One region of the Streptomyces sp. NPDC058240 genome, then DNA from elsewhere that is predicted to be linked to it. Evidence: riboswitches for the same ligand, from Rfam matches in the RefSeq annotation. Region 1 holds a riboswitch; the other holds the start of a gene.

What was found. Region 1 has a riboswitch for glycine ahead of gcvT (glycine cleavage system aminomethyltransferase GcvT). Riboswitches for the same ligand answer to the same signal wherever they lie in the genome.
Region 2: it holds a riboswitch for glycine, as region 1 does, so the genes downstream of both, gcvP (aminomethyl-transferring glycine dehydrogenase) here and gcvT (glycine cleavage system aminomethyltransferase GcvT) in region 1, are expected to answer to the same signal.

What each region holds. Positions count from the first base shown of each region.
Region 1 covers NZ_JBHVWT010000030.1:8,002-18,273, reverse strand. Annotated here, with positions in the region: gene ACFVX4_RS30885 (ABC transporter permease) at 1-329, opposite strand, end outside; gene ACFVX4_RS30880 (ABC transporter substrate-binding protein) at 474-2,243, opposite strand; gene ACFVX4_RS30875 (ABC transporter permease) at 2,339-3,343, opposite strand; gene ACFVX4_RS30870 (enhanced serine sensitivity protein SseB C-terminal domain-containing protein) at 3,782-4,561, opposite strand; gene ACFVX4_RS30865 (enhanced serine sensitivity protein SseB) at 4,740-5,510, opposite strand; gene ACFVX4_RS30860 (AAA family ATPase) at 5,581-6,273, opposite strand; glycine riboswitch at 6,433-6,530, shown strand; gene gcvT (glycine cleavage system aminomethyltransferase GcvT) at 6,671-7,798, shown strand; gene gcvH (glycine cleavage system protein GcvH) at 7,891-8,268, shown strand; gene glyA (serine hydroxymethyltransferase) at 8,289-9,548, shown strand; gene ACFVX4_RS30840 (L-serine ammonia-lyase) at 9,701-10,272, shown strand, end outside.
Region 2 covers NZ_JBHVWT010000058.1:11,132-21,403, reverse strand. Annotated here, with positions in the region: gene ACFVX4_RS37375 (bifunctional nuclease family protein) at 1-238, shown strand, start outside; gene ACFVX4_RS37370 (MerR family transcriptional regulator) at 407-1,024, shown strand; gene ACFVX4_RS37365 (DNA polymerase IV) at 1,082-2,542, shown strand; gene ACFVX4_RS37360 (PRC-barrel domain-containing protein) at 2,467-2,835, opposite strand; glycine riboswitch at 2,949-3,045, shown strand; gene gcvP (aminomethyl-transferring glycine dehydrogenase) at 3,240-6,125, shown strand; gene ACFVX4_RS37350 (DUF5999 family protein) at 6,212-6,418, opposite strand; gene ACFVX4_RS37345 (hypothetical protein) at 6,737-7,330, opposite strand; gene ACFVX4_RS37340 (glutamate-cysteine ligase family protein) at 7,812-9,317, shown strand; gene ACFVX4_RS37335 (substrate-binding and VWA domain-containing protein) at 9,459-10,272, opposite strand, start outside.

The DNA.
Region 1 (10,272 bases):
AGGGTGGTCCAGACCGGTACTTCGGTACGGAAGGAGTAGCCGAAGCAGGGCGCGGCGCAGTGGGTGACGTCGGCACCGTTCGCGTAGTCGCGCCCCATCGGGATGCCCTTGACGAAGTCCCAGAACTGGACGAGGAGGGGGTCGTCGAGACCCAGTTTGATCCGGATGCCCTGGAGCTGCTCGACACCCGTGGCCTTGCCGGCGAAGAGGACTGCGACGTCCTGACCCGCCCACTTGGGCAGCATGAAGAAGATGGTGAACGTCGCGAGCAGTACGACGAGCACCATGATGACTACGGCGAACAGGCGCCGGATGAGATAAGCAAGCACTGTGTGCGGCCCGGCGGTGGCCGGGAACCCCTTGTGGGGGCTCCCGGCCATCGCCCCGGCCCTCACCTGCCCTTCGGACTGGCGGGTTTCGGCGGCGGAGGAGCAGTCAACCGGGTTGACTGCAAATGCTGTTGACTACAGCGACTACTTGACGACGCCGAGCGAGACGTAGTCGTAACGGCCGCTGTAGGCGTCGGACATGTAGACGTTCGTCAGTCGGTCGCCGCGCCAGGTGATGTTCTTCTCGTAGATGAAGGGCATCCAGTCGGCCTGGTCGAGGATCCGCTTGTCGAGCGCCTTGTAGATCTCGCCGGCCTTGACCGGGTCGGTCTCCGCGATCGCGTTGTCGAAGAGCTTGTCGATCTGCGGGTCCTTGAGCTGCGACTCGTTGTAGTTACCGGTTTCCGCGAGGAACCGGCTGTCCCACAGCGGCTGGCCGAAGCCCTGGCCGGACGGGAAGTCCGGGCCCCAGCCGCTCATCGTCATGCCGTAGCCGCGCTTCTTCACGACGGACGGCGAGCCGGTGATGCTGGACGCCTCGGCGCCGTCGAGCGGGTCGACCTCGACCTTGATGCCGACCTTGCCGAGCTGCTCCTGGAGCGCCTCGGCGGTGTCGACCTCGCCCGGGTTGTTGTTACGGGCGGTGAGCTTGGTGGAGAAGCCGGTCGGGTGGCCGCACTGCTTCAGCTCGTCCTTGGCCTTGGCCACGTCCGGCTTGCCCTTGCGGGCGAGGACGCCGTACGGGTCGTAGTCGCTGTGGCCCTTGATGGAGGTCGGCAGCGTGCTGTTGGCGATCTCGCCACCGGCGATCTCGCCACCGCGGGTCTGCTGGAGGCCGGCGAAGTCCGTGGCGTAGAAGACGGCCTTGCGGCAGTGGACGTCGTCCAGCGGCTTCGCCGTGTGGACGAGCGCGACGTAGCGGACGAAGGACGTCAGCATGTTGTCGACGCTGGCCTTGTGGTCCTGGACGGCGGTGACGCGGCCGGACTGGGTCATGCCGGTGCCGTTGAGGTCGACGTCGTAGTCGCCCTCCATCAGCTTCTTGTCGTTCTCCTCCAGGTTGGCGGAGATCGTCACGGTGACCTTGTCCGGGAGCGCGGCGCGGATCGGGTCGGAGGCCTTCTGCCACTTGTCGTTGCGGACGAGCACGATGTTCTTGCCCGGCTTGTACGACTCGAACTTGTACGGGCCGGCGGAGAACGGGCGCTGGGTGTACTTCGCCCCGGTGTCCTTCGACGCCTTCACGGGCGAGCCGGACGGCATGGCGAGGAACTGCTCGAAGTCACCGTTGGGCTTGGGCAGCTTGAAGATGATGGTGTTGTCGTCGGGCGTCTCGATCGTCTTGAGACCGAGCTTGTCCGCGGACTTGTCCTTGTAGGGGCCCTTGTACTCGCCCTTGGGGTCCAGCGTCTGCTTCAGGTACTGCGGGCCACCGGTGATGGTGTCCGTCGCCCAGATGCGCTCGATGCCGTACTTGACGTCCTTGGAGGTCAGCTTGGAGCCGTCCTCCCAGGTCAGGCCATCACGCAGCTTGTACGTGTAGGTCTTGCCGCCGTCCGTGATCTCACCGGGGCCGGTGGCCAGGTCACCGACCAGCTTGGTGGAACCGGCGCCCGGCTTGGTGTCGTACGAGACCAACTGGCGGGTGTAGAAGCGCATGAAGTCCCAGGCCATGCCGTAGTAGGCACGCTGGGGGTCGGCGGAGTCGAGGTCCTGCTTGCCGATCATCTTCAGCGTTCCACCCTTTTTGGTGGACGGGTTGGCGACCTTGTTGAACGCCGCGTTGAAGCCGGCGCCCTTCGACTTGCCGCCGCCTTCGCTGTCGCCGCCGCCGCACGCCGAGGTGGTCATCAGCGCCGCGACCACGAGGGCCGCACCAGCGGTGAGCCGTCGTTTCGAGGTAACTGTGGACATTTTCTCGCAACCTCCGAGATCGCGGTCCCAGGCCGTTGCTTGCCGGAGAACCATGGGAAAAGCCACCTGACGATGCGGCAGGGGCAAGTCGTGGGCTATCGGGTCCCCTTGGGGTCCAGGGCATCGCGCAGCCCGTCCCCGAAGAGGTTGAAGGCCAGCACGGTGATGAAGATCGTCACGCCGGGGAAGACCATGAACATCGGGTCGTGCTCGTACGTTTCCAGCGCGTCCCGCAGCATCCCGCCCCAGGAGGCGGTGGGCGGCCGGACACCTGCACCGAGGAAGCTGAGGGCCGCTTCGGTGAGGATGTTGGTGGGGATCATGAGCGTCGCGTAGACGGTGATCGGCGCGACCAGGTTGGGCAGCAGTTCACGGAAGAGGATGTGGGTCCGTCCGCCGCCGAGGCTGCGCGCCGCCTCCACGTACTCGCGCTCGCGCAGGGAGAGCGTCTGACCCCGGACGATGCGTCCCACGTACGGCCAGCCGAAGAAGCCGATGACGGCGACGAGTACGGCGATGCGTACGCCGCTGCCGGTCAGGCCGAGCAGATCGTCGGGCAGGACCGAGACCAGGGAGATGATGAAGAGGAGCTGCGGGAAGGACAGCAGCACGTCCATGACCCGGCTGATCACCGCGTCCACCCAGCCGCCGAAGTATCCGGCGATGATCCCGAAGAGGGTGCCGAGGGCGACGGCGACCAGGGCCGCCAGGAAGGCCACGAGCAGCGAGATCCGGGCGCCGTAGACGATCCGGCTGAAGATGTCGCGGCCCTTGTTGGGCTCGACGCCGAAGAGGTAGTCGCCGCTCACGCCACCGAGGTCGCCCGTGGGGAGATTGGTCAGCGGGTCGAGCATGTCCTGGTGGAAATCGTTCGGCGGATGCCCCAGCAGGCCGACGATGAGTGGCGCGAAGACCGCCACCACGATCAGGACGAGGACAACGATGCCACCCGTCAGAGCGACCTTGTCCTGCTTGAGGCGGTTCCAGGCGATCTGCTTGAGGGAGCGCCCCTCGACCTTCTTCACCCCGGAGTCGACTGCGGGACCGCCGGCCGCGATCGGATCCGCTTCCGTGGTCGGCTCGTGCAGTGGTGCCGTCATCGTGGCAAGGACCCCTCTCAACCGGCGGTGGCCGGGCCGAACTGGCCGCTGTGGCGGCACGATCAGTCAGTCGTACGCAGAGGCGGCAAGACGCCCTTGCTGCGGGAGTCTTCATTGCCGTCACTACAGGTAGCCATACCGACAGGCGAATGGATGCCTAACCGTGATGCGGTCCTGGGTGTTCCGTTATCCGGACGGAAGTGAACGCCCCCCGAACACAGGTCAGTTGAGGTGGAAGGGGGCACGCGCGCAGATTCGCGACGCTTTCACCACCAGACATACCCAGCACGGAAATCTCGGACACATGTGGCCGGTTACGGCACGGGGCAGGTGAACGCGCGCCGACATTCGGGGAGTTGATGACTTATGGCCGCGTTAGGGAATTCCGGAACGCACACCCGCATTCCGGACTCCGGGGGGCGAACAGTCCCGGAAGGGTCAGTACGCGCCCTGCGGCGGGTAGCCGTAGCCCGCGACGGGGGCCGCAGGGGCATGCGCCTCGCGGTCGTAGAACGGGCGGGCGTTGGCGCGCAGCCACATCGCGACCGGGTCGTACTCGTCGGACATCGCGACGGTGGAGACGGGCAGCCCGTCCGGGACGGCGGAGATCGACTGCTGCATCATCGCACGCGCCGCGTCCACCGAGGGCGGGCTGGTGTCGTAGAGGTCGAGACCGATGGTGAGGTACGGGACCCCGAGCGCGGGCTGCACCCAGGCGCGGCGCAGCGAGCGGATGGCCGGGGTGTGGTGGGCGTTCTGCGTGAGCAGGGCGTAGAACTGCGGGATCTCGATGGCCGGTTCGGTGAGCCGGAGCGGGCCCGCGGGCATCCGGTCGAGACCGGTGGCGATCCGGCGCAGGTCCAGCCAGGGGATGCCGACGCCGCCGCCCGGGGCGTGCGGGTTGAGCCAGATGCCCCAGCGGTCGGGGAAGAGTGCGCGGGCGATGTCCAGGCCGCCGACCAGCTCATGGGCGCGGTTCCAGCCGCTGGCGGAGAGCTCCTGGGCGGAGGTCACACAGGGGGCGTAGCCGAGGCCGTCGACCTCCATGTTCCCGTACTGGGCGTCGGGCGAGCCCGCCTGGCCGTGCCAGAGGAGCATCCAGATCCGGCCGTTCACGAGGGCCTGCAGCAGTGCCTCGTACGCGTCGTAGCGTCCGGGCGTCACTTGGCGCAGCATGTGCTCGACCTGCCCGGCCGCCGCGGTGCCTGACGCACTCACCTGGTCCCGCCCCTCTTCGATCCACTGTGTCGGCCGGCCGCTCCCGGGCACACGGGTGCGGCATGATGCCGAGGCACCAGCCATGAAACCAGCTTATGCGCCGGTCCTGACACCGACTTGACGCCATGGGTCGAAGCGGTGCTCCACGCCGGTGCCCGCCGCGGGCGCCGCGCCGGGGCTACTGGCCCGCCCGCTGGTAGAACGGCTGGATCTTCTCCCGTATCCAGTCGCCGACCGGGTCCTGTGCCACATCGAGCAGGACGAGATTGACCACCCAGGGCACCTCGACCCGGCCCAGAGCACGGCCGAGGGCGTCCATCGGGGCATTGCGCCCCGCGCCTTCCCAGGTGGAGAACTCGACGCCGATGAAGAGGACGGGGTCGCCGCCCTCGATGCTGGCCAGCGCCCGGCGGGCGGAGAGCACGACACCGCTCTCCTCGAACTCCCCGGCCGCCGCGGCGAGGAAGTCGACGGGCTCCTCCCTCCAGTCCGGTTCGTACAGCCGGACCCTGCCGCCGCTGGCCGGCCCGTCCAGCGGGGTGCGTCCGGCCCGGCAGAGCTCGGCCACGGCGGGGGGCGGCAGCGGCATCCCGACCGCGCCGCCCGGGTTCACGGCCATGCCGAGCTGCGGCGGCAGCCCTCGGGCGAAGTCGCGGGCGGGCGCGACGGTGAAGGACATCTGGGTACCGACGCAGGTGAGGAACTGCTGTTCGGAGCTGAACACGGGGACGTACGGAGCGCCCTCGATCTCCATCGTCGGCAGGTCCAGGTCCGCCGAGTCGGGTCCGCCGCCATTGGGCAGGGGCACCCAGACATGGCTGCGTCCGAGCACCTCGACGAGCCGTCCGCCCGCCTCCGGGATGCCCACCGAGGCCATCAGCACTTCTTCGAGCTCATTGGCCGGCCATCCGCCCTGCGGATGGGACTGGACCTGTGCCGGAACGTCCACTGCTTCCCCTTCTCGCCCAAGCTTTCCGGCAGAAGATTAACGCCCGCCCCGACGGCTGCCCCGGCCCCGGCTACCCGGCCCCGAGCCGCCCGTCCGCGAAGGTGATCCGGCCGAGCCTCCCCGCCGCCTCCCGGTCCAGCAGCACCGCCGAGGCGCAGCCGGGCGGCAGCAGGCCCGTCTCGGCCGCCCTCAGCAGCCTGCCCACCGCCCTGCGGTGCCGGGCGAAGGCGTATCCCGATACGCCGCGTCCGCGCTCGCGCTGGCCCTCCCTGGCCGTCTGCGGCGTGACGTCGAGCAGAACGAGGTGCAGGACCCGGCCCCGGCGCCGCGCGTCACGGGCCAGCCAGCCGCGCACCCATGCCTGTGTTCCGCAGTCGTGGACGACGGCGGACTCCCCGGAACGCAGCACCCGCCAGAGCCCCCAGTAGTGGGCGGCGCGGACGAGCGGGCGGTAGAGGGCGTAGGGAAGTAAGCGGGGCATGACCCGCGCCCAGCGGTCACGGGTGTCCTGGGAGTCGATGGCGTGGGCCGTCGTCACCGCCCGCCGGATGAGCGTCGACTTGCCGCTGCCGGGCAGCCCGGAGACCACCACCACGTCACCGGCCGCGAAGCGCAGGCCGCGCGGGCTGCGCCCGGACCGCTCCCGGAGATCCCGCACGACGGGCGCGTGCGCGCCTGGCGCCTCCCTCACCGGAGCCCCCGGCTGTGCGGGCATCGCGCCGTGCGCGACCCCCGCGGTCGTCGCGTACCGCTGCAACGTCATCGCCCTCCCCCTGTCGGCTCACCCCACGTATGCCCCTGAAGTGTAAAGAAAAGGTAATGCGGCACAACCGTCCACGCCGCTGATTTCCGGTGGGGGACCGAGGCCCCACTCCGGCGCGATGCGTGCGATGATGACCCGGCCAACTGCATAAAGGCCGTTCGAATCCGCGCGGGAGAGTTCCGGTCACTGCATGTGCCGGGCGCCGAAGGAGCAAGTTCCTCCCTTGAATCTCTCAGGCCCCGTACCGCGTGGATGAGGCAGATCTGAAAAGCGGGCCGCTGCGCGGCTCCACCCAAGGTGCAAGCCGAACCCTTCCGGGGCTCTCGGCGAACCTCTCAGGTTCCGATGACAGATGGGGAGGGATCGTCCTCGTCGTCATGCCCTGGGAGCCATATCCATGAGCACCGCCCCCCGTCTCACCGCCCTCGATGCCCTGCATCGCTCGCTGGGCGCCACGATGACCGACTTCGCGGGCTGGGACATGCCGCTGCGCTACGCCAGTGAGCGCGACGAGCACAACGCCGTGCGCACGAAGGCCGGCCTCTTCGACCTCTCGCACATGGGCGAGATCACCGTCACCGGCCCCGGGGCCGTGGCGCTCCTGAACTTCGCGCTGGTCGGCAACATCGGCACCGTCTCCGTGGGCCGCGCGCGCTACACCATGATCTGCGCCGAGGACGGCGGCATCCTGGACGACCTGATCGTCTACCGGCTCGGCGAGACGGAGTACATGGTCGTCGCCAACGCGGGCAACGCCCAGATCGTGCTGGACGCGCTGACCGCGCGGGCCGAGGGCTTCGACGCCGAGGTCCGCGACGACCGCGACGCGTACGCGCTGCTCGCCGTCCAGGGTCCCGAGTCCCCCGCGATCCTCGCCGCCGTCACCGACGCCGACCTGGACGGCCTGAAGTACTACGCCGGACTGCCCGGCACGGTCGCCGGGGTCCCCGCGCTGATCGCCCGTACCGGCTACACCGGTGAGGACGGCTTCGAGCTGTTCGTCGCCCCCGTCCACGCCGAGCAGCTGTGGAAGGCGCTGACCGAGGCGGGCGCCTCCCGGGGCCTGATCCCGTGCGGGCTCTCCTGCCGCGACACGCTGCGCCTGGAGGCGGGCATGCCGCTGTACGGACACGAGCTGACCACGGCACTGACCCCGTTCGACGCCGGTCTCGGCCGGGTCGTGAAGTTCGAGAAGGAGGGCGACTTCGTCGGCCGCAAGGCCCTTGAGGCCGCCGCCGAGCGTGCCGAGACCGCTCCGCCGCGCAAGCTGGTCGGGCTGGTCGCCGAGGGCCGCCGGGTGCCGCGCGCCGGCTTCTCCGTCGTCGCCGTGGGCGGGACCGGCGCCGAGGTCATCGGCGAGGTCACCTCGGGCGCCCCGTCGCCCACTCTGGGCAAGCCGATCGCCATGGCGTACGTGGACGCCGCGCACGCCACGCCCGGCACCGCAGGCGTCGGGGTGGACATCCGGGGCACCCACGAGCCGTACGAGGTCGTGGCGCTGCCGTTCTACAAGCGCCAGAAGTGACGTCGGCGCCCCCGAAGAAGTGACGCAGTCGCGTCTCACACCGTAAGACCACCGTTCATCAGCACTCCCCCGCGTACAGGAGAATTCAGGTCATGAGCAACCCCCAGCAGCTGCGTTACAGCAAGGAGCACGAGTGGCTGTCGGCCGTCGAGGACGGTGTGGCCACGATCGGTATCACCGAGTACGCGGCCAACGCGCTCGGCGACGTCGTCTACGCCCAGCTCCCCGAGGTCGGTGACACGGTGACCGCGGGCGAGACCTGTGGCGAGCTGGAGTCGACCAAGTCGGTGAGCGACCTGTACTCGCCGGTGACCGGAGAGGTCACCGCGGCGAACCAGGACGTCGTGGACGACCCGTCGCTGGTGAACTCCGCTCCCTTCGAGGGCGGCTGGCTGTTCAAGGTACGTATGGCGGAGGAGCCGAAGGACCTGCTCTCCGCCGACGAGTACACCGAGTTCTCCGGCAACTAAAGACCCAAAGGGACCACCTGATGTCGCTTCTCAACTCCTCCCTCCACGAGCTGGACCCGGACGTCGCCGCCGCTGTCGACGCCGAGCTCCACCGCCAGCAGTCCACCCTCGAAATGATCGCCTCGGAGAACTTCGCTCCGGTCGCGGTCATGGAGGCTCAGGGCTCCGTCCTCACCAACAAGTACGCCGAGGGCTACCCCGGCCGCCGCTACTACGGTGGCTGCGAGCACGTCGATGTCGTCGAGCAGATCGCCATCGACCGCATCAAGGCGCTGTTCGGCGCCGAGGCCGCGAACGTCCAGCCGCACTCCGGTGCGCAGGCCAACGCCGCCGCGATGTTCGCGCTGCTCAAGCCGGGCGACACGATCATGGGCCTGAGCCTCGCCCACGGCGGTCACCTGACCCACGGCATGAAGATCAACTTCTCCGGCAAGCTCTACAACGTGATCCCGTACCACGTCGACGAGACCGGCGTCGTGGACATGGCCGAGGTCGAGCGTCTGGCCAAGGAGTCCAAGCCGAAGCTGATCGTCGCCGGCTGGTCCGCGTACCCGCGTCAGCTGGACTTCGCCGCCTTCCGCCGCATCGCGGACGAGGTCGGCGCGTACCTGATGGTCGACATGGCGCACTTCGCCGGTCTGGTGGCCGCGGGTCTGCACCCCAACCCGGTGCCGCACGCCCACGTCGTCACGACCACCACGCACAAGACCCTCGGCGGTCCGCGCGGTGGCGTCATCCTGTCGACGCAGGAGCTCGCCAAGAAGATCAACTCGGCGGTCTTCCCTGGCCAGCAGGGCGGCCCGCTGGAGCACGTGATCGCGGCCAAGGCGGTCTCGTTCAAGGTCGCGGCGACCGAGGAGTTCAAGGAGCGCCAGCAGCGCACCCTGGACGGCGCCCGCATCCTCGCCGAGCGCCTGGTCCAGCCGGACGTCACCGAGGTCGGTGTCTCCGTGCTGTCCGGCGGTACGGACGTCCACCTGGTCCTCGTCGACCTGCGCAACTCCGAGCTGGACGGCCAGCAGGCCGAGGACCGGCTGCACGAGCTGGGCATCACGGTCAACCGGAACGCCATCCCGAACGACCCGCGGCCGCCGATGGTCACCTCGGGTCTGCGGATCGGTACGCCGGCCCTGGCGACCCGCGGTTTCCAGGCCGAGGACTTCACCGAGGTCGCGGAGATCATCGCCGCCGCGCTCAAGCCGTCCTACGACGCGGACGCGCTGAAGGCCCGCGTCGTCGCGCTGGCCGACAAGTTCCCGCTGTACCCCGGCCTCAAGTAGGTCACCCGCAGTTTGCACGTCGGGTGGGGGCACCGCGCACACTGAAGAGTGAGCACGGTGCCCCCGCCCTTGTCCCGCGCTCTTCGTACCCACCGGTCCGTCCCGCACCACCCGGCAGACGACGACGTCTACCAACCCTTGAGGAGTCACCCGTGGCCATCTCGGTCTTCGACCTGTTCTCGATCGGCATCGGCCCGTCCAGCTCCCATACGGTCGGCCCGATGCGCGCCGCCCGCATGTTCGCGCGCCGGCTGAAGAACGAGGGCCTGATCGCCCACACCGTCTCGATACGCGCCGAGCTGTACGGCTCGCTCGGTGCGACCGGTCACGGCCACGGCACCCCCAAGGCCGTCCTGCTCGGCCTGGAGGGCGAATCGCCCCGCACCGTCGACGTGGAGTCCGCCGACGAGCGGGTGGAGCAGATCCGCACCACGGGCCGGATCAACCTCCTCGGCATGCACGAGATCGACTTCGACGCCGACAAGCAGCTGATCCTGCACCGCCGCAAGGCCCTCCCGTACCACGCCAACGGCATGACGATCTTCGCCTTCGGCCGCGAGGGCGCCCTTCTCCTGGAGAAGACGTACTACTCGGTCGGCGGCGGCTTCGTCGTGGACGAGGACGCGGTGGGCGAGGACCGGATCGTGCTCGACGACACCGTGCTGAAGTACCCCTTCCGTACCGGCGACGAACTGCTTCGGCTCTCGAAGGACACCGGCCTGTC
Region 2 (10,272 bases), on a different contig from region 1:
CCTCCGGGAAGGGGTCTTCTACGCGGAGCTGGTCTTCGCCAGCGGGGTCGAGGTGAGCGCGCGGCCGTCCGACGCCATAGCGCTCGCATTGCGTACCGGAACGCCGATCTACGGCAGTGACGGGGTGCTCGACGACGCCGGCATCGCCATCCCGGACGAGCAGGAGGATGAGGTGGAGAAATTCCGCGAGTTCCTCGATCAGATCTCTCCGGAGGATTTCGGCACCAACAGTCAGTGACCGTTCTTCGGGGCCGCCGTCAGCGCATCCGGCAAGCCTTTCCCGCTCGTGAGTCACGGGAAACCACCCTCAGGGTGATTATCACTCGGCGTGCCGAGTGTGGCGATCGTTGACGCACCCCGAGTGACTGCCTACCTTCGAGATGGCAGGTCTAGGACGGAGGTCGGCGTGAGAAGCAGCGGCGACGGTACGGCAGCGGGTGGGCCGTATCCGCAGCAGGGGAGTACAGCCGACCACACCATCATGCAACCGGTTCAACCGGCGGCGGTGGCGGGGGACGGAGTGGCATCGGCCAACGACATCGGCTACCGCGGGCCGACCGCCTGCGCGGCTGCCGGGATCACCTACCGGCAGCTCGACTACTGGGCGCGCACGGGTCTGGTGGAGCCGAGCGTGCGCCCGGCGTACGGCTCCGGCACACAGCGGCTCTACAGCTTCCGGGACGTCGTCCTGCTGAAGATCGTGAAGCGCTTCCTGGACACGGGTGTGGCACTCCAGAACATCCGCACCACGGTTCAGCATCTGCGGGCCCGGGGATTCCAGGACCTTGAGCGGATGACGCTGATGAGCGACGGGGCGACGGTCTACGAGTGCTCCTCGCCCGACGAGGTCGTCAGCCTGCTCCAGGGCGGCCAGGGGGTCTTCGGTATCGCGGTGGGCGTGGTGTGGCAGGACGTGGACGCCGCTCTCTCGCAGCTGCACGGCGAGCGGGTGGACACGGGCGAGACCCTCATCGGGAACAACCCCACCGATGAGCTCGCGCGGCGCCGCAACCGCGCCGGCTGACCCGGCCGACGGTTCGGGCGCGGTGATTGTCAGTGCCGTAGGGCAGCATCGATTGATGTGAGAGCCGCGCCCACCATCCTGCATCTGGACATGGATGCCTTCTACGCCTCTGCCGAGCAGGCGGCGAAGCCGAGCCTGCGCGGCAAGCCGGTCGTGGTCGGCGGACTGGGACCACGCGGAGTCGTCGCCACCGCCTCGTACGAGGCGCGACGCTTCGGGGTGCACTCGGCCATGCCCATGGCGCAGGCGCGGCGGCTGGCGCCCAACGCGGCCTATCTGGTGCCCCGCTTCCAGCTGTACCGGACGGTGAGCGACCAGGTGATGGAGCTGCTCGCGCGGCTCTCCCCGCTGGTGGAGCCCCTCAGCCTGGACGAGGCCTTCGTCGACCTGGAGGCCGGCGGGACGGCCGACGACACGGCTTCGGCGCTGGAGATCGGCGAGCAGCTGCGTACGGCCATCAAGGCGGTCACCGGGCTCACCGGCTCGGTGGGGCTTGCCGGTTCCAAGATGCTGGCCAAGATCGCTTCGGAGGAGGCGAAACCGAACGGCCTGCTGCTCATGGAACCGGGCACGGAGCGGGCACTGCTCGCACCCATGTCGGTGCGGATTCTCCCCGGTGTCGGGCCGGCGACGGCGGACCATCTGCGCCGTGCCGGGATGACCACGGTCGACGACTTGGTCGAGGCGGGAGAGGACGAGCTCGTACGCCTGCTGGGGAAGGCGCACGGCGGCTCGCTCCACCGCATGGCGTTCGGGTACGACGACCGGCCGGTGGTCGCGGAGCGGGACGCGAAATCGGTGTCGGTCGAGGACACCTTCGACGCCGACCTGCACGACCGGGTGCGGATCAGGACGGAGGTCGAGCGACTGGCCGGCCGATGCGTCCAGCGGCTGCGGGGCGCGGGGCGGTCCGGGCGGACGGTGGTGCTGAAGGTGCGTCGGTACGACTTCTCGACGCTCACGCGGTCCGAGACGCTGCGGGGGCCCACGGACGACCCCACGGTGGTCCGTGAGGCCGCCGCACGGCTCCTGGAGGCAGTGGACACCACCGGAGGCGTCCGGCTCCTCGGAGTGGGCGTGACGGGGCTTGCCGACTACACGCAGGAGGATCTCTTCGCCCAGGCCGCCGGTGAGCGGGCCGCGACCGAGGATCCGGCCGCGGAGACGACGCCGTCCGGGGACGACGGGGCCGAGCCGCCGGACGATCCCCGGGCGGAGGCCGAGGAGACCGCCGAGCAGCGCGCCGCGCGGCGCTGGCCCGCCGGACACGACGTACGCCATGACGCATACGGCCATGGCTGGGTGCAGGGCAGCGGCGTCGGCCGGGTGACCGTGCGGTTCGAGGAGCCCGAGTCGGCGCCCGGCCGGGTGCGTACGTTCCGGATCGACGACCCGGAACTCCGGCCGGCCGATCCGCTGCCGTTGGTGCGGGACCCGGTGGACTACTCGTCCTGGCCGGCCAGTCTGCCGAAGTCCCTGTCCGGGCCGGCCTCCTCGGGCGGGGAGTCCAGACCGTAGTGCCGGTAGAGCTGGAGCTCCTGTTCCGGTGAGAGATGGCGGCCGACGCCGAAGTCGGGCGCGTCCTTGATCAGCGCGCGGTCGAAGGGGATGCGGAGCGAATCCTCCACGAATTCGCTGGGTTCCAGCGGGACGAACGCGTCCCGGCTGAAGAGTCCGGTACGTACGGCCGCCCACTCGGGCACACCGGTCGCGTCGTCGAGGTACACCTCGTCCACGGTCCCGATCTTGGTGCCCTTGCGGTCGAACGCCTTGCGGCCGATCAGGCTGCGCGGATCGATGTCGGTCTGCACGGTCCCTCCCACTGGTCGCGGCTACTCCACAAGCACTACAAAAGGGCAGATCCGGGTGGTTGGCCACTCGAGAAATCAGCCATGAACCCCGCTGGTAGGCTGGTGATGGCTGCTGACCCCGTGCGGGAGAGTCCTCCGGAGCTGATCCGGAGGCGCCGAAGGAGCAAATCCTCCCCGGAATCTCTCAGGCCCCCGTACCGCACGGACGAGGTCACTCTGGAAAGCAGGGCGGGTTTCGTGCGGCCGAGTGCCGGTGCGATTCCTTTCCTCACCGACGGTGAAAACCGGTATGCCGCAGGGCGTGCCGGTGAAGCTCTCAGGTTGAGATGACAGAGGGGGAGGCCGTTCGGGCACCCGCGCCGTGGTGCCCCTCGCAGGTCGTGACAGACCAGGAGGCCTCCACCATGACCCCCCGTCGCACTCCGCTCTCCCAGCTGGAGCAGGGCATTCCGTTCGAGCAGCGCCACATCGGACCCGATGCCGAGGCGCAGTCGAAGATGCTCGCCCAGGTCGGTTACGGCTCGCTGGACGAGCTCACCGCGGCCGCCGTGCCCGACGTCATCAAGAGCACGGAGGCACTCGGGCTGCCGACCGCGCGTACCGAGGCCGAGGTCCTCGCCGAGTTGCGCGCCCTCGCGGACCGCAACCAGGTGCTGGCCCCGATGATCGGACTCGGCTACTACGGCACCTTCACCCCGCCGGTGATCCTGCGCAATGTCATGGAGAACCCCGCCTGGTACACGGCCTACACGCCGTACCAGCCGGAGATCTCGCAGGGCCGCCTGGAGGCGCTCCTCAACTTCCAGACGATGGTCGCCGAGCTGACCGGGCTGCCCACCTCCGGCGCCTCCCTGCTCGACGAGGGCACCGCGGCCGCCGAGGCCATGGCCCTCTCCCGGCGCGTCGGCAAGGTCAAGGACGGCGTCTTCCTCGTCGACACCGACACCCTGCCGCAGACGATCGCGGTCATCGAGACCCGCGCCGAGCCGACCGGTGTCGAGGTCGTCGTCGCCGACCTGTCCGACGGCATCCCGGCGGAGATCGCCGAGCGCGGTGTCTTCGGCGTCCTGGTGCAGTACCCGGGCGCGTCCGGGGCGGTGCGGAACATCGAACCCGTCATCGAGCAGGCCCACGAACTGGGTGCGATCGTCACGGTCGCCGCCGACCTGCTGGCCCTCACCCTGCTCACCTCGCCCGGTGACCTGGGTGCGGACATCGCGGTCGGCACCACGCAGCGCTTCGGTGTGCCGATGGGCTTCGGCGGACCGCACGCCGGCTTCATGGCCGTACGCGAGAAGTTCGCCCGCAGCCTTCCCGGCCGTCTCGTCGGAGTCTCCGTCGACGCGGACGGCAACAAGGCCTACCGGCTGGCCCTGCAGACCCGCGAGCAGCACATCCGCCGCGAAAAGGCCACCAGCAACATCTGTACCGCCCAGGTGCTCCTCGCCGTCATGGCCGGAATGTACGCCGTCTACCACGGCCCGGACGGGCTGCGGACGATCGCCCGGCGCACCCACCGCTACGCGACGATCCTGGCCGAGGGCCTGCGCGCCTCCGGTATCGACGTCGTGACCGGCGCCCACTTCGACACCCTCACCGTGCGCGTCCCGGGGAAGGCCGCCGACATCGTCGCGGATGCCCGCGAGCGCGGGGTCAACCTGCGGCTCGTCGACGCCGACCTGGTCTCCCTCGCCTGCGACGAGACCACCACGCGTACGCAGGTCGCCGCCGTCTGGGCCGCCTTCGGCGCCGACGGGGACATCGAGGAGCTGGACGCCAGCGCTGCCGACGTGCTGCCCGAGGGTCTGCTGCGCACCGACGAGATCCTCACCCACCCGGTCTTCCACCAGCACCGTTCCGAGACCGCGATGCTGCGCTACCTGCGCAAGCTCGCCGACCGCGACTACGCGCTGGACCGCGGCATGATCCCGCTCGGCTCCTGCACCATGAAGCTGAACGCGACCACCGAGATGGAGTCGATCACCTGGCCCGAGTTCGGCGCGCTGCACCCCTTCGCCCCGGCCGAGCAGGTGCAGGGTTTCCTCACCCTCATCCGTGAGTTGGAGGAGCGCCTCGCCGAGGTCACCGGGTACGACGCGGTCTCCATCCAGCCGAACGCGGGCTCGCAGGGCGAGTTCGCGGGCCTGCTGGCCGTACGGGCGTACCACCGGGCCAACGGTGACGAGCAGCGCACCGTCTGCCTGATCCCGTCCTCCGCGCACGGCACCAACGCGGCCAGCGCCGTGATGGCCGGCATGAAGGTCGTCGTGGTCAAGACCGCCGACGACGGCGAGGTCGACATAGAGGACCTCCGCGCCAAGATCGAGAAGCACCGCGACGAGCTCGCCGTGCTCATGATCACGTACCCGTCGACGCACGGCGTGTTCGAGGAGCACGTCGCCGACATCTGCGCCGAGGTGCACGACGCCGGCGGCCAGGTGTACGTCGACGGCGCCAACCTCAACGCGCTGGTGGGCCTCGCCCGGCCGGGCCGGTTCGGTGGCGACGTCTCGCACCTGAACCTGCACAAGACCTTCTGCATCCCGCACGGCGGCGGCGGCCCCGGCGTCGGCCCGGTCGGGGTGCGCGCCCACCTCGCGCCGTACCTGCCGAACCACCCGCTGCAGCCCTCGGCGGGCCCCGAGACCGGCGTCGGACCGATCTCGGCCGCTCCGTGGGGCTCGGCCGGCATTCTCCCCATCTCCTGGGCGTACGTACGCCTGATGGGCGGGGAGGGCCTGAAGCGTGCGACGCAGGTCGCCGTGCTCGCGGCCAACTACATCGCCAAGCGTCTGGAACCGTACTACCCGATCCTGTACAACGGCCCGGCCGGTCTGGTCGCGCACGAGTGCATCGTGGACCTGCGGCCGATCTCCAAGGCCACCGGCGTCAGCGTCGACGACATCGCCAAGCGGCTGATCGACTACGGCTTCCACTCGCCGACCATGTCGTTCCCGGTCGCCGGGACGCTGATGATCGAGCCGACCGAGAGCGAGAACCTCGCGGAGCTCGACCGGTTCTGCGACACGATGATCGCCATTCGCGACGAGGTCGAGAAGGTGGCCTCCGGCGAGTGGAGCGCGGACGACAACCCGCTGCACAACGCTCCGCACACCGCGGCGATGCTGGGCGGGGAGTGGAAGCACGGATACAGCCGTGAGGTGGCGGTCTTCCCGGCCGGAGTCTCGGCCGCCGACAAGTACTGGCCGCCGGTGCGCCGGATCGACGGCGCCTTCGGCGACCGCAACCTCGTCTGCTCCTGCCCGCCGCTGGACGAGTACGACAACTGAGTCATGAGCGCCACCGTGTGACACGGACATGCGTCGGGGCCGGTTCGGAGAATTCTCCGGGCCGGCCCCACTCCTACCGGCCGCGGTCAGGCGGCCTTCATCACCCGATCGGTCCCCAGGGGCCGGTGCGGAGCGATGATCTGACCGTCCGGGAGCAGCTCACCGGTGTCCTCGAAGAGCAGGACTCCGTTGCACAGCAGGCTCCAGCCCTGTTCTGGGTGGTGCGCCGTCAGGCGGGCGGCTTCCCGGTCGGCTGAGTCGGCGGTCGGGCATGGTGGCTGGTGCTGGCACATGGCTGGGTTCTTTCGCTGCGTTGTAGTGAATGTCCTGCGGCTGGATGAGGTGTTCATGGCCGCCCCCCGTATCGATCGGTCCGGTCCCAGTGTTGCCCCACGGGCGTCAATCCGCAGGGATTTCGCAGCAGCACTTCTCCTTACCCGGAGGACGCATCACCCGCGCGGACGGTTCACCGCAACTGCACTGTCCCTTCGGGTGGTTCGGGGTGGTCGTTCCGGGCTAGTCCGGACGGGCGCGAAGTGCGCCCCTCCAGCACTGTGCCCCGCGACCGGGGACGGCGGCGGGGCACGGTGTGCTGATGCGGGGTCCGGTTCTCAGGCCGGGGATCCGAGCAGGGGGCCGGGGCCGGGGGTGATGCGCAGCGTCATCACGCGGAGCAGATCGGCGACCCGGTGCGGGCGATGTGCCGCGATGCCCGGTGGGGCGGGAGCCAGCGGAACCAGAAGATCGGCGGGGGCGAGCGCCCCGCCGGAGGCGTCGGCCTCGACGTCGCAGTGCAGCCACAGCGCCAGCATGTAGAGCTCCGGGATGGACAGCAGCCGCGGCTGGTAGTGCGGTGTCACCGTCTCGGCCTGTCGCAGGGCGAGCTCGGTCGAGGCGATGTAGGGGCCCTCGAAGAAGTGCGAGAAGGCCCAGCCGTTCGCGGTGAGCATGGTGTCTGCCGCGGCGACGGCCTGCTCCGAGCTGCGGATCAGGAACCGCCACCCGGCCAGCCGGGTGGCGGGAGCGAGCCCGTTCGGACCGATCCGCTCCAGTACGTGGACGGGGAGCGGGAGTTCGGGACTCAGTGGCCCCTGGGCGGATCGGAGGGCGGGTGTGCGGGCTTCGCGGACCGCGGTGGGTGAACCGAGTGCCGCGAGAACGCTGCGCAGAGCGGGCGCGGGAGCCGGGGAAACATGCAGCGGCATAGTGGGTCGCCTCTCACTTCGGAGACACGGTGGTGCGTGGGCGGGTGCAGACGGCGCTGTCGGCATGCGGGGCCAGAGGAGGCCGGTGACTGGGCCGGTGCGTCAACTCTCTGCCTCGTCCGCGGAGTTTATACGACACGTGTTCACGCGGTGATTCCACTAGCCGTCGCAGGCATTGCCGACAAGGCGGTATCAAGACTTTATTATGCGGAGAATCTACTGATTCTGTGTCAACGGCGCAGCTGCCGCCTGGGATTTTTCCCCCGGCGCGGACGGCCGAAACGCATCGGCGTTTTCACTCACGCCGGACGGGGAAACGTGTGCTGCACCATGCCCATGGAATGTGCCTCCGGCGGGCGCCCTCAGATTACTGGGTCCGCGGCGTTCTCGTGGGCGTTATGGATCACGCGGCCTGGGCATTATCGATCGTGACGCGAGCGGCCTGGGCCGCGGGCCGCCCACTTGAGGGAGGGACGCTCCGATGGGGGAGAAGGTCGTGGCGGGCGCCTTTGACCTGTCCGATCGGCAGGGGTACCGGAAGAAGCTCCACCAGTGCCTGGAGGGACTGGAGAGACTTCTTGCGGAGCGGAGGTTCGACCGGCCGCGCAACCTCATGGGCGTGGAGATCGAGCTGAATCTCGCGGGCGCCGACGGCATGCCGAAGATGATGAATGGGGAGGTCCTCCCGCGCATCGCGAGCCGTGATTTCCAGACCGAACTCGGGATGTTCAATTTGGAAGTGAACATAGTCCCGCACCGTCTGGACGGGCGTGTTTTCGATCAGTTGGCCGAAGAGCTCAGGACCGGGCTCGGATATGCCCACCGGAAGGCGGGCGAGGTCGATGCCGGGATCATGATGATCGGTATTCTGCCCACCCTGCGCCATGAGGACCTCGTTCTGGCCAACCTCTCGGACGCGGACCGCTACACACTGCTGAACGATCAAATGGTGGCCGCGCGAGGCGAGGATTTCTCCCTCGATATCCAGGGCGTGGAGCGATGGGTCTCGACCTCGGCCTCGATCACGCCCGAGGCCGCCTGCACCTCGGTCCAGTTCCATCTGCAGGTGACACCGGCGCGATTCGCGGCCGTGTGGAACGCGGCCCAGGCCGTCGCCGGTGTCCAGATCGCACTCGGTGCCAACTCGCCCTTCCTGTTCGGAAGGGAGCTCTGGCGGGAATCGCGGCCGCCGCTCTTCCAGCAGGCCACCGACACCCGGCCGCCCGAACTCCAGAACCAGGGGGTGCGGCCCAGGACCTGGTTCGGTGAGCGGTGGATCGACTCGGCGTACGAGCTCTTCGAGGAGAACCTGCGCTATTTCCCGCCGCTGCTCCCGATCTGCGACGAGGAGGAGCCGCTGCGGGTCCTCGACGAGGGCGGGGTGCCGCGGTTGCAGGAACTGGTGCTCCACAACGGAACGGTCTACCGCTGGAACCGGCCCGTGTACGGGCTGGCCGACGGCGTACCCCATCTGCGCGTGGAGAACCGGGTCCTGCCCGCCGGACCCACCGTCACCGATCTGATCGCCAACGCGGCGCTGTACTACGGGCTCGTGCGGTCGCTCGCCGAGGAGTCCCGTCCGGTGTGGACCAGGCTGCCGTTCGCCGCGGCGGCGGAGAACTTCGACACCGCCTGCCGGCTCGGCATCGACGCGGAGCTGATCTGGCCACGTCCCGGCCGTGCGTGCGGGCTGACCCGGGTGCCGGCCGTCAAGCTCGTACGGGACGAACTGCTGCCGCTGGCCGCCGCGGGGCTCGATGCCTGGAACATCGAGCCCGTGGACCGCGACCGTTATCTCGGGGTCATCGAGGAGCGCTGCAAGCGACGGGTGAACGGGGCGTCCTGGCAGGCGGACACCTACCACCGGGCACGGGAGGCCGGGCTCGACAGGCACACGGCGCTGGCCGCGACCACCCGGCGGTACGCCGAACTGATGCACAGCGGGGAGCCCGTGCACACCTGGCCGACCAGTGCTCCCAAGCCGTGAGCCCGGCACGGCGGGCGCCGTTGCCCGGCGCTCGATCCGGCTCCGGCTCCGGCCTCAGTTCCGGCTCCCGTTGCGATTTTCGTTCCTGCCGCGGTACGGCGTTGCTGCTTGCGGACGGTGCCGGTCCGGCCGCGCCCGGGGCTACTCCTGGGCGGCGTGGCTGCTCTGACCGGCTGTCATGATGGCCTGCAGGATCACCGTTTGGATCTCGGCCGGGTCGATGACCTGGTAGCCACCGCCGCCGGTCACCTTCGCTATCTCGTTCACCTCCTCGCGGTCGGCCTCGGGACCGACCGCGATGGCGAGCAGCGGCACCGGGCGCTCCGGATCGGCGATCCGCTTCAGCTCCGCGATCAGTGCACTGCGGGAGATGGAGAGGTTGTCCTGGTTCGATCCGTCGGTGAGGATCACGACCGCGTTGAACTTGCCCTTCACATAGGTCGCCTGGGCGTCCTTGTAGGCGGCCAGCATGGTGTCGTACAGACCGGTCGCGCCGCCCGGCACGGGCTTCAGCGCCGCGAAGGCCGCGGCGAGCTTCTCGCGGTGGGTGCCACCGCCCTTCGCCGGATCGCCCAGTCGGGCGGTCGGCATCAGCCTGCGATAGTCCTTGTCGCCGTCGAGCGTGGTGGCGAACTCCCAGAGCCCGATCTCGTCGTTCGGGGTGAACTGGTTGAGGGCCTGGATCAGGGACGCCTTGGTGACATCCATCCGGGACTGGTTGCGCCCCGGAACGATCGTGGCCATGGAACCCGACGCGTCCACGACCGTGGTCAGCCGAGCGCTCTGCACCGTGATCGTCCACATGCCGAGCGTCTGCTGGAGCGCCTCGGCGGTCGGTGCGGCGGCGGCTGCGGTGGCGTACGGCTGGGGCTTCTTGCCGCCGGCCGGTGCGACCACCGACTCCCCGGCCGTGCCGTCGACATCCCTGAACCCGTGCTTCTCCAGGGTGGCCTGG